Regions from separate parts of the Sporosarcina sp. AD_1 genome, predicted to be linked through region 2. Evidence: riboswitches for the same ligand, from Rfam matches in the RefSeq annotation. Region 2 holds a riboswitch; each other region holds the start of a gene.
The links. A riboswitch is a leader RNA that binds a small molecule or an ion and turns the genes downstream of it on or off. The one in region 2 is predicted to bind cobalamin.
Positions count from the first base shown of each region.

Region 1: it holds a riboswitch for cobalamin, as region 2 does, so the genes downstream of both, ACSW3C_RS09840 (ABC transporter substrate-binding protein) here and ACSW3C_RS10525 (ribonucleoside-diphosphate reductase subunit alpha) in region 2, are expected to answer to the same signal.
Region 3: it holds a riboswitch for cobalamin, as region 2 does, so the genes downstream of both, ACSW3C_RS12595 (ABC transporter substrate-binding protein) here and ACSW3C_RS10525 (ribonucleoside-diphosphate reductase subunit alpha) in region 2, are expected to answer to the same signal.
Region 4: it holds a riboswitch for cobalamin, as region 2 does, so the genes downstream of both, metE (5-methyltetrahydropteroyltriglutamate--homocysteine S-methyltransferase) here and ACSW3C_RS10525 (ribonucleoside-diphosphate reductase subunit alpha) in region 2, are expected to answer to the same signal.

Region 1 covers NZ_JBPVIR010000004.1:273,386-276,485, forward strand. Annotated here, with positions in the region: gene ACSW3C_RS09835 (FecCD family ABC transporter permease) at 1-735, opposite strand, end outside; gene ACSW3C_RS09840 (ABC transporter substrate-binding protein) at 728-1,708, opposite strand; cobalamin riboswitch at 1,832-2,018, opposite strand; gene ACSW3C_RS09845 (hypothetical protein) at 2,304-2,483, shown strand; gene ACSW3C_RS09850 (hypothetical protein) at 2,480-2,653, shown strand; gene argS (arginine--tRNA ligase) at 2,910-3,100, opposite strand, start outside.
Region 2 covers NZ_JBPVIR010000004.1:409,681-412,780, forward strand. Annotated here, with positions in the region: gene ACSW3C_RS10525 (ribonucleoside-diphosphate reductase subunit alpha) at 1-1,488, opposite strand, end outside; cobalamin riboswitch at 1,668-1,844, opposite strand; gene ACSW3C_RS10530 (erythromycin esterase family protein) at 2,019-3,100, opposite strand, start outside.
Region 3 covers NZ_JBPVIR010000006.1:52,207-55,306, reverse strand. Annotated here, with positions in the region: gene ACSW3C_RS12605 (VOC family protein) at 1-50, opposite strand, end outside; gene ACSW3C_RS12600 (hypothetical protein) at 98-520, opposite strand; cobalamin riboswitch at 1,169-1,369, shown strand; gene ACSW3C_RS12595 (ABC transporter substrate-binding protein) at 1,519-2,514, shown strand; gene ACSW3C_RS12590 (FecCD family ABC transporter permease) at 2,477-3,100, shown strand, end outside.
Region 4 covers NZ_JBPVIR010000007.1:194,083-197,182, forward strand. Annotated here, with positions in the region: partial or broken gene metE (5-methyltetrahydropteroyltriglutamate--homocysteine S-methyltransferase) at 1-1,177, opposite strand, end outside; cobalamin riboswitch at 1,326-1,465, opposite strand; gene ACSW3C_RS15160 (HAD-IIIA family hydrolase) at 1,565-2,119, shown strand; gene ACSW3C_RS15165 (class I SAM-dependent methyltransferase) at 2,145-2,891, opposite strand; gene ACSW3C_RS15170 (hypothetical protein) at 2,949-3,100, opposite strand, start outside.

The DNA of each region.
Region 1 (3,100 bases), 140 kb from region 2:
AGAACCCGTTAAAATGGAACCGCCTATGAGAATCATAAATTTGCGGCGACGAACGTTGACGCCCAAATGATGCGCCCGCTCTTCGCCGAACAGCATGGCGTTCAGCTCTCGCCGGTTGAGCCAGAGGATGAAAGAGCCAATGATAACGAACGGCAGCACCATAACGATATATTTCCAGCCGCGCATCGACACGCTTCCTAACAGCCAGCCGATAATTTGCCGCAGCTCTTCCCCTGTCAGCGCAATCATTAGGGACAGAACCGAGCCGAGGAACGACCCGAAAATGATGCCCGTCAAGATGATCGTCTCCATCTTCATGGAACGGTCGACGAGTCTCGCAAATCCGAGAACAAGGAACATCGTTACCGCGGCGCCGACCATGCTAAAGATTGGCAACGTATACGCGCCCAGCATCGGAATGGATAAGCCAAAAAAGAGTGTCACAACCGCACCTACCGAGGCGCCGGATGACACTCCGAGGGTGTATGGATCGGCTAGCGGATTTTTCAGCAATCCTTGGAACGCAGCGCCCGCAATGGCAAGCGATGCACCGACAAGGCCAGCCAATAGGACACGCGGCATGCGGATTTTCCATAGGATATTCGTTGCTGTAGTATCCGACGAATCCCAGAACGTGCTCAGTGGCACTTTCACGGTTCCGATGGATACACCGAGCCATACCGCCACAGCCAGTGTGGCGGCACTCACGATGTAGGCGATGCCTGTTTTATTCACCGAACGCCTCTGGATAAATGGCTTTAGCCACTTCTTCCAGGCCAAGCGCCAGGCGAGGACCTGTCCGGCTCGTCATATTCTCATCAACTTGAATGACGCGGTCTTCTTTGACAGCTGTAATATCGCTGAAGCCGTCGCGGTTTTTCACGCTCTCCACGATATCCGGCACATAGCTGTACATGACGATGATGACGTCAGGGTTTTGCTTCACGATTTCTTCCGGGCTGATCAATGCCCAGCCATCTGCCGTCACAACGTTTTCAGCACCGATCATATCAAGCATTTCCTGCATGAATGTCCCTTTGCCAGGTGCATAAATGTCAGGTGCATCGGATGTTTCAACGAAGACACGCTTCTTTGTCTCGACGTCTTTCGTTTTCGCAACGACTTCGTCCACTTTCGCTTTCATGTCCGCTACGATTTTTTCAGCTTCTTCCGTCTTACCTGTTGCTTCTCCGATCGTGTTGATCGTTTCATATGTCTCTTCGAAGTTCATCGCATTTTTCACGACAAACACTGGAATGCCCGCGTCGCGGATTTGCTGCCAGCCTTCTTCACCGGAGCTTTGTCCCATTTCATTCGCGAACACAACGTCTGGGCCCATGGCAATAATCTGCTCGACATTGAATTGCATGCCGCCGACTTTTTCCTTTTCCAGTGCCTCTTCCGGATAGTTATCGAAGTCAGTAACTCCGACAATTTCATCATTCAAACCAAGAGCGAAAAGGATTTCTGTGTTGCTCGCTTGCAAGGAAACAATTTTCTTAGGTGCTTCCTCAAATGTAATTTCATTGCCAACCGCATCGGTCAATGTCACCGGGAACGCAGGAGCTGCCTGCTCGGCATCGCCAGCTGTCTGTCCACTTGTTTGCTCTGTTGCATCCTCTTTCTTCGGCTCATCCGACGTGCCACATGCCGTCAAAAGCAATACGGCAAATACAGCCGTCAACCAAAGCTGCCAAAACTTCTTCATTCTGTCTTCCTCCTATTGATTCCAAACAAAAATCCCCCGTCATATGAACGGAGGACAACGTCTAGTAAAAATTCGGCCGCGCCAAAGCGCACCGACTCTTCACCAAACCTATCCTCGTAGGGTTGCGGGTGATTCACAAAGGCAGGTCTCCTGGCTCGTACTTCAATCGCATACCGCGCCTTCCCGGATCAGATCCAGTGGCATCAGGCGGATAGCTCGCACTTACAGTGGCGGGACCGCGCCGGCTTCGAACCGGCTTCCCTTTTAACCCCGTCGTTGATGGCGGGGCACCTTCATGTTCGGATATGTAATTGTGTACGCAACCATTATACTATAAAACATTTCCTTGTCGATAGACGGAAAGTTGGAGAGGGATTTGCAAGTGTTGAGGAATGACGAGTTTCCTGTGTTTGTGGTGTGGCTTACATTCTGAGAACGGAGCGGCTGGTACGCGAAGAGGATTACGTAATTGGAAAGCTGATGGCGCGCTGAATGCACTTCACAATTTAAGGGGTTTCGGTTGTAGACTTGATACTGCGAGCATGCCTGGTGTGGAAGTGAGGGCGATTTATATTTGGGGCCGGGTGGATTTCATATGGCGAGGAAAACATACGAGCTGTATGGAACCGGATACGAGCGGTTACGAATTTATTGGAGAGGTTCGGAAGGAAATACGAGCGGTCGCAAGTCGAATACGAGCGGTAAAAAATTTTTACGAGAGGTTCAAAACGAGATTCGAGCGGTTACAAAGTTATTCGAGAGGTTGGAAGCGTGATTCGAGCGGTAAATGAAACATACGAGAGGTTCGGAAGCAAATACGAGCGGTTCGAAACGTGGTACGTCGGGTTACAAAATTCCCCTCAGCTGGCTGGACAAGATTCGAGCGGTCGCAAGTCGGATACGAGCGATAAAAAATTATTACGAGAGGTTCAAAACGTGATTTGAGCGGTTGCAAGTTGGATACGAGCGGTAAAAAAATTATACGAGAGGTTCAAAACGAGATTCGAGCGGTTACAAAGTTTTACGAGAGGTTCGAAACGTGATTCGAGCGGTAAACGAAATATACGAGAGGTTCGGAAGCAAATACGAGCGGTTACACAAATATCAAGCAGTTACGTCCTACATTCAAAGGTCCCCGTTCAGATGAATAACAAAACAACCCCCGCCTCTCCCGCGGAACCGGGAAAGACGGGGGTTTTCCTTACATTCTTTCAGGCGCTGCGACGCCGATGAGTTTCAAGGCGTTGGCAACTGTTGTGCGTGTTGCGGTGACGAGGGCCAGACGGGCTTCGGATAGGTCGCGGTTGTCTGGGTCGAGCACTTTTTCTGCGTTGTAGAAGCTGTGGAAGGTAGCCGCCAGCTCCTGGATGTATGTTGCGATGCGGTGTGGCG
Region 2 (3,100 bases):
ATCGAGCATGCGCACTTGAATCGTAAGAAGCCGTTCCAATACACCTGCTGGGACCGCCCGTCCCAAGTTGATGGAAGATAGGTTACACACAACAAAATCACCCGGCTTCGATCGTGTGACGACGATATCATCTTCAAGCGTGACCGATTCGAATTGTGTTGCGCTTTGATTTTGCATGATTTCTGAACAGAGATTACTTGAATACACCATGCCCTCATGCTTATTCGGGTTCATCCGGTTCACTTCATCCCGGTAGAACATGAACGGCGTGCCCGTTTCAAGCTGACTGCGCATAATGCGCTTCATCACTTCGATCGCAGGTACAGTCTCTTTCGTCAATTGTGGATGGTTTGAGCACTCCTCGTACTTTTCACGGAACGATCCAGACCCTTTTGTCTCATCATAAAAATCTTCCAAGGAGTAGCCCATTACCGTCCGGACTTCATGCGGATCGAATAAATGCCAGTCTCCGCGTGCTTCGACCTGCTCCATGAAAATATCCGGCAGGCAGACGCCTGTGAAAATGTCATGTGCACGCAAGCGGTCATCCCCGTTGTTCAGCTTCAAATCGAGAAACGTGAAGATGTCCTTATGCCACACATCGAGGTAGACGGCAATGGCACCTTGGCGCTGTCCGAGTTGATCGACGCTTACCGCCGTATTGTTCAATTGTTTGATCCAAGGAAGGACGCCGCTCGATGCCCCTTTGAATCCTCTGATAGATGAACCGCGGGAGCGCACTTTGCCCATGTAGACCCCGATGCCCCCACCGTATTTTGAGAGATTCGCAATATCAGTATTACTGTCGTAAATGCCTTGCAAGGAGTCGTCCACTGTGTCGATAAAGCAGCTGGACAATTGACCATGCGGCTTGCCCGCGTTTGCAAGCGTCGGTGTCGCGACGGTCATATACAGGTTGCTCATCGCCCAGTAGGCTTCCGCAATTTTGCCAAGACGATTATCAGTCTCCTTTTGCATAAGCGTCATGGCAATGATGAGCCAGCGTTCTTGTGGCAGCTCCACCGGTTTTTTATTAAAATCAACAGCCGCGTAGCGGTCCATTAACGTTTTCAGTCCAATATATGTAAGCAGCTTGTCCCGCTCGGGCTCGATAAATGTCCCGATAGTGGCCAGCTCTTCTGCAGAATATCGATCGAGCAGTTCTGGTGTATACAATCCTTGTCGGACGAGCCTTTCAACGTGACCGGCAAAATCAGCGTATACATCTGTGCCGCGAATGGCCCGCTGCTGTTCGTAAACAGAGTCCAAGTAAATGCGGGATGCCACAAATGTCCAATGGGTGGACGCTTCATCAATATTGCTAAGCGCCTCCAAAACCATTGCTTTTGCCCAGTTTTCCTGGCTTCCGCCTGGATGGCGTTCCAACCATTTATCACTCGCCGTTTCCAAAGCAGTAATTTGGCCCTCGCCGAATTCCTCCTTCAATTGCGCCAGAATGTCAGTCACCTTTGTGTTTTCTTGAATCATTGTCATCAGTTTGGCTCCTTTCCTACTTATAGGATGTTAGGGAATAAAAAAAACGACGCCCCACCTTTTCGGTGAGACATCGCTAATGGATGTATGTAGGAAACAGATCAGGTCGAACCCCCTTCGGATGGAAAGGCGAAAAACCCGCTCGCTCCCACCTCTCAACCCCCGAAGAAAGTGTCGCTTCACGATGGACGGCAGGTCTACTGGCTTGCGCTTCCTCCTCCCCGCTCCCTTCCCATGGCATTGCCACAGTGGTTGTCAGCAGGTCGTCAGCACGTACAGTTGCGGGGACAGCTCCAATTTAAGGATTCCCTATTAAACCGAATACGGTACCAATCTATCGTTAAATACTATATGTTGTGCTTTATGTACATCTACTACCCTAACATGTTGTGGTTTAATCGTAAATAGGTAAAAAGAATTTGAATTATTTTTTGAGAGGATTTCTACTAACTTGAAACATTTCTAAGGTAGGCTGCACCTAATTTTATCAATAAAACTAAAAGCCGTGCAAGCAGCTGCACGGCTCAAAAAGGATATAACGCAGTTGACTGGTCTAAAAAAATAAACCCATCATATCGGCTGCCAACACGCGAAGGGACAAAATTTCCATACGCTTCGAATTCTGGATTGTAGACAACCCCAATGGCACGGTGGCCAATCCATTCATTGAACAGCTGACGGTTATCGTCTGTGAATAAAACCACTTTATCCTCTGCACCAGCTGCGTGCATCTGCCCTTCCCAAGTATTGAACTTAGCAGGCGGAACCGTCATTCTTTCCAGAGGAGCGCCCCAGCTATCGGCTGCAATGACTGATCCTTCGTAGGTCCCAAATCCAATGGCAAACGTGCGGTTATGCCCGTATTCCTCACGAATGAGCTGGCCAACATTGATCATGTTGTCGTCTTTCATAGATGTTTCGGACGCGTCGCCAATATGGGTATTGTGTTCCCAAATAATCAGCTTAGCATCAGGCCCATGGTATTTCTTTAATTCATTGATGGCTTCTACCATATGCAAATCGCGTGTATTCCAAGAGATCGCGTCGTCTTGCATCATTTCCCGGTAATAAGCCTCCGCATTTTTGGCGACGAGGGCATTCATCGTGACGTTCAGATCTTCTTCATGGTGACTGGCAAAACGCTCTTCATTCCTTCGGATGGATGACAGCAGCGTAGCAACTTCACTAATGCACTCATCGGAAAAATGAGCGGTCGACAGAGCATAATGCTCGGGCATCCGATTATATGGCTCGAAACAGGAGAACGCCTGTCTTGCTAAGTTTAGATCGGCTCCAAATTGCGGATTTTCAGATAAAAATCGAAGCAGCTCATCAATCGATTCATACAAACTGTACATATCGATACCGTAAAAACCTGTCTTCTCCTTATCGGGCAACGAATCATTATGAAGCTTCAACCACTCGATGAAGTCCCTCACCTCTTCATTCACCCACATCCACGTCGGCCAGCGTTCGAAAGATTGTAGCAATACATCTTGCGCGGATTCGTTCTCTTCAAACCCTTTGACATAGCGGTTCACGGACGCAGCAGCCGGCCAATCCCCTTCCACTGCCACAATTGTGAACCCTTTTTCTTGAATGAGTC
Region 3 (3,100 bases), on a different contig from region 2:
TTGTGAATGTCCTTTACACGTAGACTTACTGAAAATGCACCTAGTTTCATTCGAATCCTCCTAGAATTTATTTAAGAATGATATCCTTTCAAGTAACTTAGAAATCCTTCGTTATCGACAAGACATGTTCTTTGACAGCTTCCTTTTCTTCATCCGTCATAGGAGTTAAGCTGAAATGTTCTAACACCATCGTATTCTGTGCTTGAAAGTTCTCTACATTCTCATCAGTAATCAGTATCGTTGACGGTTCTTGAAGTTGCTTGTTGCGATTTTTAGTTTTCCCAGTTTGGGTTACTTTCGATATCGTAGAGGTTATATGCTTCACTTCGGTATTCAAATAATTCCCCTGTAAATCATAAAAGTCTTCAATTGTTTTACTGTCTGTTTTTATATAGTTCTTTCCTTCCTCATTTGTAGTGATCGCATTTACCCTCACATAACCGTTCTTTTCAAATAAACCGTTTTCTCTTTCTTCGGATGTTTCAGTGAAGAATGCTTCGATATGCTGGATCCTTTCCACTTTACTGCATCCATTCAAAAAAGAAATGGTTAGTATTAGTAAGCTTATTTCCATAAATTTTCTTTGCAACTCCACTTCTCCCTTCCGGACGGTAAGATAGCTCTCGTTACACCATCACACTAGCTATATCTCCTCATATACTTCTCGTCATTTCTCATTTGTTGCGTAGAACATCTTTTGATTAACCTTAAGCAGAGACAATGCATTTTTAGCAAAACACACATCATAAAAAACACTAGTGATTCTTGGAGTATTACACTCCGAAACGTATAGATTTTATATAAACAATCTGTAAAAGGACAAAAACTCTAGTATCCTTTTGTGGCAACTCTCTATTACAATCTGCTTGCTCCCTTAGTATTCGTTGTTTTCTTTGCACTCTCCATATTGTATCATTTGTTTTCCGAATTTTCTTTCTGCAGCATTTGAATCCTCTCTTCTTTTCGTTGCTTCATGTGATCAGTCACATGATGGATTCTTCTTTTGTTTACAAAGCCGGCAGGAGCCAGAAAAAATCGGGGGTATTAAATAGCTTGAACTTATGGAATCCCCGCATCACGCAACCTCCAAAGCATAAGTCTTCTATTTCAAATTAAGTTTACAAACTATATAACTTTCTATATACTTGGCATGAATCATAACATCAAAAAAATATTAGTAGATTTAGGTTTCTCAAGCAGCACCATCCATGCTATTGAGACGAAGAGGGAAGTTGGTGAGAGTCCAACACGAACCCGTCACTGTAATCGACTAGGAACACCACGTGAGTCCACTGTGCCAAAAGCATGGGAAGGAGTGGCTTTCCGCTACGTCGTAAGTCAGGAGACCTGCCTATTTCGATAATCAGCTTCCTCGGGAATGGGATTGCTTGAAGTGTCAGATTTGCCGTCCGTAACGATCGGATCATGCCGATCTTCCTTTTCATGCGCTTTCCTTCCGAGGAAAAGCGCTTTTTTGATGTTTACAATCCAGAGGAGGAAATTAGTTTGAACAACATGATGAAACGTTGGGGCTTGTTTAGTCTTATCTTCGTTCTATCCTTGGCGCTTTTAGCAGGCTGCGGATCGAATTCGGCTGACTCTCCCAAAACTCAAGAGGAAACACCGACTACAGAAACAACCTACCAAACCCAAGGGGAAGATCAAGATACTCCTCTTTTCCCAGCATCATTCACCGATGATGCCGGTCGTGAAGTAACCATTGAAAAAGAACCGGAAACCCTTATCTCTGTTCAAACGAGTAATACGGAGATTTTATATGCACTAGGGGCGGGCGATCGCCTTATCGGTGTATCAGATTACTGCAATTACCCACCGGAAGCTCTCGAAGTTCAAAAAGTGGGCGGACAAGATATGGATGCAGAGCTGATCATGACCCTTCAGCCGGACGTTATATTCGTTACAAAATACCATTTCGACAACCATGAAGACATTTTGAAACAATATGAAGAAGCGGGCATCAAAGTCGTTGTGACAGGCAGCGCCACATCGTTTGAGGACGCCTACCAAACAATGAGAATGCTTGCAACTGCCACTGGCACGCCAGACAAGGCTGAAGAAATTATTCAGGATATGAAAGATCGCCGTGCTGCGATAGAGGAAAAAGCGAAAGAAATCACTGAGTCGAAAAAAGTGTGGGTCGAAGTATCTCCTGGTCCCGACATCTTTACGACCGGCACGAATACATTCATGCATGAAATGCTGGAAACCATTCACGCTACCAATGCCGCGGAAGACCATGAAGGTTGGGTAAAACTTACGGAAGAAGAAATTGTTGCACTAAATCCTGATGTCATTATTACGACGTATGGCTATTATGTCGACAATCCTGCAGAAGGCGTATTGGCACGTGATGGCTGGAAGGAAGTCAATGCTGTTAAAAACAAACAAGTATTTGATGTTGACAGTGATACCGTCACACGTCCGGGTCCACGCTTAATTGAAGGAGTCGAGCAGCTTGCGAAACTTATTTATCCAGAAGTTTTTGGGGAATAAAATCAGTTGGCTTTATATCGCAAGTATCGGGGTTGTACTTTGTGCAACCCTTCTCGGCGTATTTATCAGCAGTGTAAAATTTCCGATCGCCACTATTCTACATATCGTTGCAGAGAAAACACTCGGCTTCGGCTGGCTGGCAGATGTTCCTAAGAATGAAGAACTGATCATTTGGAACATCCGTGTCCCGCGTGTGTTATTAGCCTTTTTAGTAGGCGCTTCACTATCGCTCGCAGGGGCCGCCTTCCAAGGGCTTTTGCGGAATCCTTTAGCCGATCCCTATACCATCGGTGTTTCATCAGGTTCAGCTCTAGGCGCTGTGACAGTTTTATTTTTCCAATACACCATTTGGGGACTGGGCGGATATACACTTCCTGTCGTAGCGATTGGTAGCGGATTTCTTACGTTATTCATCGTCTTCGGGCTCGTCCGGCTAAGCAGCAGAAGCCTGGCGATTGAAACGATCATCCTTGCGGGTATTATTGTCGGTGCTTTCGTCGGAGCGCTCACTTCCTTGATGATTGCCTTAGGGGACCGTGATGCGATGGCGCAAATCATCTACTGGCTGTACGGCAGTGTCGCGATG
Region 4 (3,100 bases), on a different contig from region 2:
TCCGCTCGGGTAAAGCAGCGAGACGTTTACATGCGGCGGCACTTTCTTCAATATCGTCGCGTACGGATGCACGTGATTAATTGATGCCTTTAGTGATTATCTGGATTTCGGACAGTTTCTCGTCAGCAAAGGCGAGTGCTCCCTGAAGTGCCTCTTCTAGCTGTGTTTCGGATTTTAGTGAGACAGGCACATGCTGCAAGTTGCAGGAAGGCTGGATGCAAAGTTTATCAGCTGATACGAAGCGCAGCAGCTCATCTGCTATATCCAATTTCGCTCCAAGATCTGCCCGCCAAATATTGCGTCCGTCAATGAGGCCGGCTCCGAAATATTTATCTGCCGGAAAGCCAAACGTCCGCAAGTTCTTCAAGTTTGCCTCTCCGCCATGCACAAAATCGAGCCCAATGCCATCTACAGGAAGGGCGGTTGTCTCCTCATACCACTCGACTGCATCGAAATACGTTTGCAGCATGATTTTTACTTCCGGAACGGCTTTCTTTAGCTGGGAATAAATCTCCTTCACTGTCTTCATTTCATCGCGAGTAATGCTGGTAGATAAAATCGGTTCTTCAATTTGCACCCAATGCACGCCTTCTGCCGCAAGTTCCTTAACAATTTGCTCGTACAGCGGAAGCAACTGAAGAAGAAATGCGGGAATCTCGTGATCTTCATAACCCTTTGATAGTTTTAAAAATGTATAGGGGCCAATCAAGACAGGCTTGCCATCAATTCCGAGAACTTCCTTAGCTTCTCTGTATGCGGTTAGGGGCTTATTTTCCGTCAAGGTGAGTTTCCGGTGCCCATATTCCGGCACGATATAGTGATAGTTTGTATCGAACCATTTCGTCATTTCAGAGGCGACCGCTTCTTTATTTCCTCTGGCCATCGAGAAATAGGTTGTAAGCGATACCTGGCCGCCTCGCCAGTTGTATCGATCAGGAACCATGCCGAACATAACGGCGGTATCGAGCACGCGGTCATAGAAAGTGAAATCTCCAACGGGAATGACGTCAATGCCTGCCTCTTTTTGCTTTTGAAGGAAGGAAAGCCGCAGTTCCTTCATCGTTTGTACCAGTTCCTCCTCTTGAATCTTTTCGTTCCAGAACGCTTCAAGCGCGCGCTTCCATTCCCGGTTTTCACCGATATAGGGATATCCGATTGTGCTGCTGATTGTTGTCATGTAGTCCACCCTTTCTTATTTGATTGCATAAAAAAATACATTTCCAACGGGGAGTCAGAAATGTACGGTATTTTGAAAGGCATGCTCAAAAAAGCACGCACTTCGCCTGCGCGTATCCATCTAACACCTCCCTATCGACCGTAGGTTTACAGCGTTGTTGAACTAGGCTGGTATCTGGCTTCAGCACAAAGGCTGTCACAGTGGCGGGACCGCGCCGGATTCGATTGCTCACCGGCTTCCCATTTAAGATCTGAGACTTCTCAGATCACCTATTCCGTCTGCTATTCGATTTGATTAAAGGTAGCATGTCCAAATTTTTCTGTCAACCATTCTATCGAAATAGTTTTACAACTACGTTATGATGAAAGAAGGGAAGGGGGAAGGAAAATGGGGGGAATTCAAGGAGTCTTTATTGATCGGGACGGCACGATAGGGGGAACCGGACATTTTATTCATCCAAGAGATTTTACACTGTATCCCTTCAGTCGTGAGGCATTTGCCTTGTTGAAAAAACATCATATTAAGATGTTTGCTTGCACAAACCAGCATCGGATTAGCAAGGGCCAAGCCTCCACGCAGGAGTTTCTAGAGGAGTTCCAGTCGTATGGGTTTGATGATGCATTTATTTGTCCGCACAGTCCAGAAGACGGATGTCAATGCCATAAACCGAACCCGGGCCTATTGTGGGAAGCATCAAGGAAACACGGTATCGACCTATCGAATACGGCTTTTATTGGTGATGTTGGAGCGACGGACATGCTGGCAGCTCACGCAGTCGGTGCGAAGAAGATTCTCGTGTTAACTGGATGGGGGATAAGTTCTTGCACCGACTACAAGCATAAGTGGGCGGACATCGAGCCTGATTACATTGCTGAAAACCTGCTCGATGCAGTGAAATGGATTATTCAATATAACTGCGAAAAAACTGCGCTTGGGTTATGAAGTTCAGGCGCAGTTGACTTTTGTTTTATAATTTCTTGCATTTAATAATTAACGTTGTCGGCAGCTTTGTTGCTTTCTCATATGAGTACCAGCGATTTTCATGCTTTTCGCGATCTTCCTCTGTGAGAGCCACGTCCTCGATGACCCTCTCAATTTGAAAACCGTGGTCGGCGAGCGTATTGATATATGTACTTACTTTCAATTGCTGCATGATAGCGGGTGCGTGCCACGCTTCGTGATCATACGGACCTTCCTCGTGATACGACTTATCCAAGTGGAGGCCGCCATCCATTAGTCTCGCACGGCTATGCAGCGGATGCTCCCAGCTGAAAATGAAAGTCCCGCCTGTTTTCAAATATCGATGGACATTTTGGATGGTTGCCTGAAGATCTGTCGTCCAGCCGAGTGCAAAAATCGAGTAAACGATATCAAAATAATGGCTCGGCAAACCAGGATCTTTCTCCATTGGCGACTCGAATAATTGTACGGGTGTTGTCACATCGGTCAGCACATTTCTAGCTGTCTCGATCTGTGTATGGGATAAATCAACTCCCCATAACTCGGCGGCACCTCGTTCATTCATATAAAGCAGTGAATGGCCGCTTCCGCAGCCGATATCCAGCACTTTACATCCTGCCACATCCCCAAGTAGCTGCAAGTCTTCTTCGCTCGGCGCAAGCGGCCCATAGTCCGGAAGCGGATTGCGCCCATAAAAGCGATGTGCCACTTCATCCCAACTCATTTTGTTTACCTTCAATGTTTCTAAAACCATCAACTTAACCCCCTCGCTTCATACGAATATATATTCGATGTTTTTTACGGGATTCCTCTATTTTCGTTTATCATTATAAACACTTAATTTTTCTATCGTGTCGAAAATGGTAGTATAGGTTGCTTTAATGGTTTCTTCCGTTCGTATGTCATTGTAGAGTCCGAATTCATACGTTCTCAGATTGCCGACGAACAAAATCCCAGAAGCAT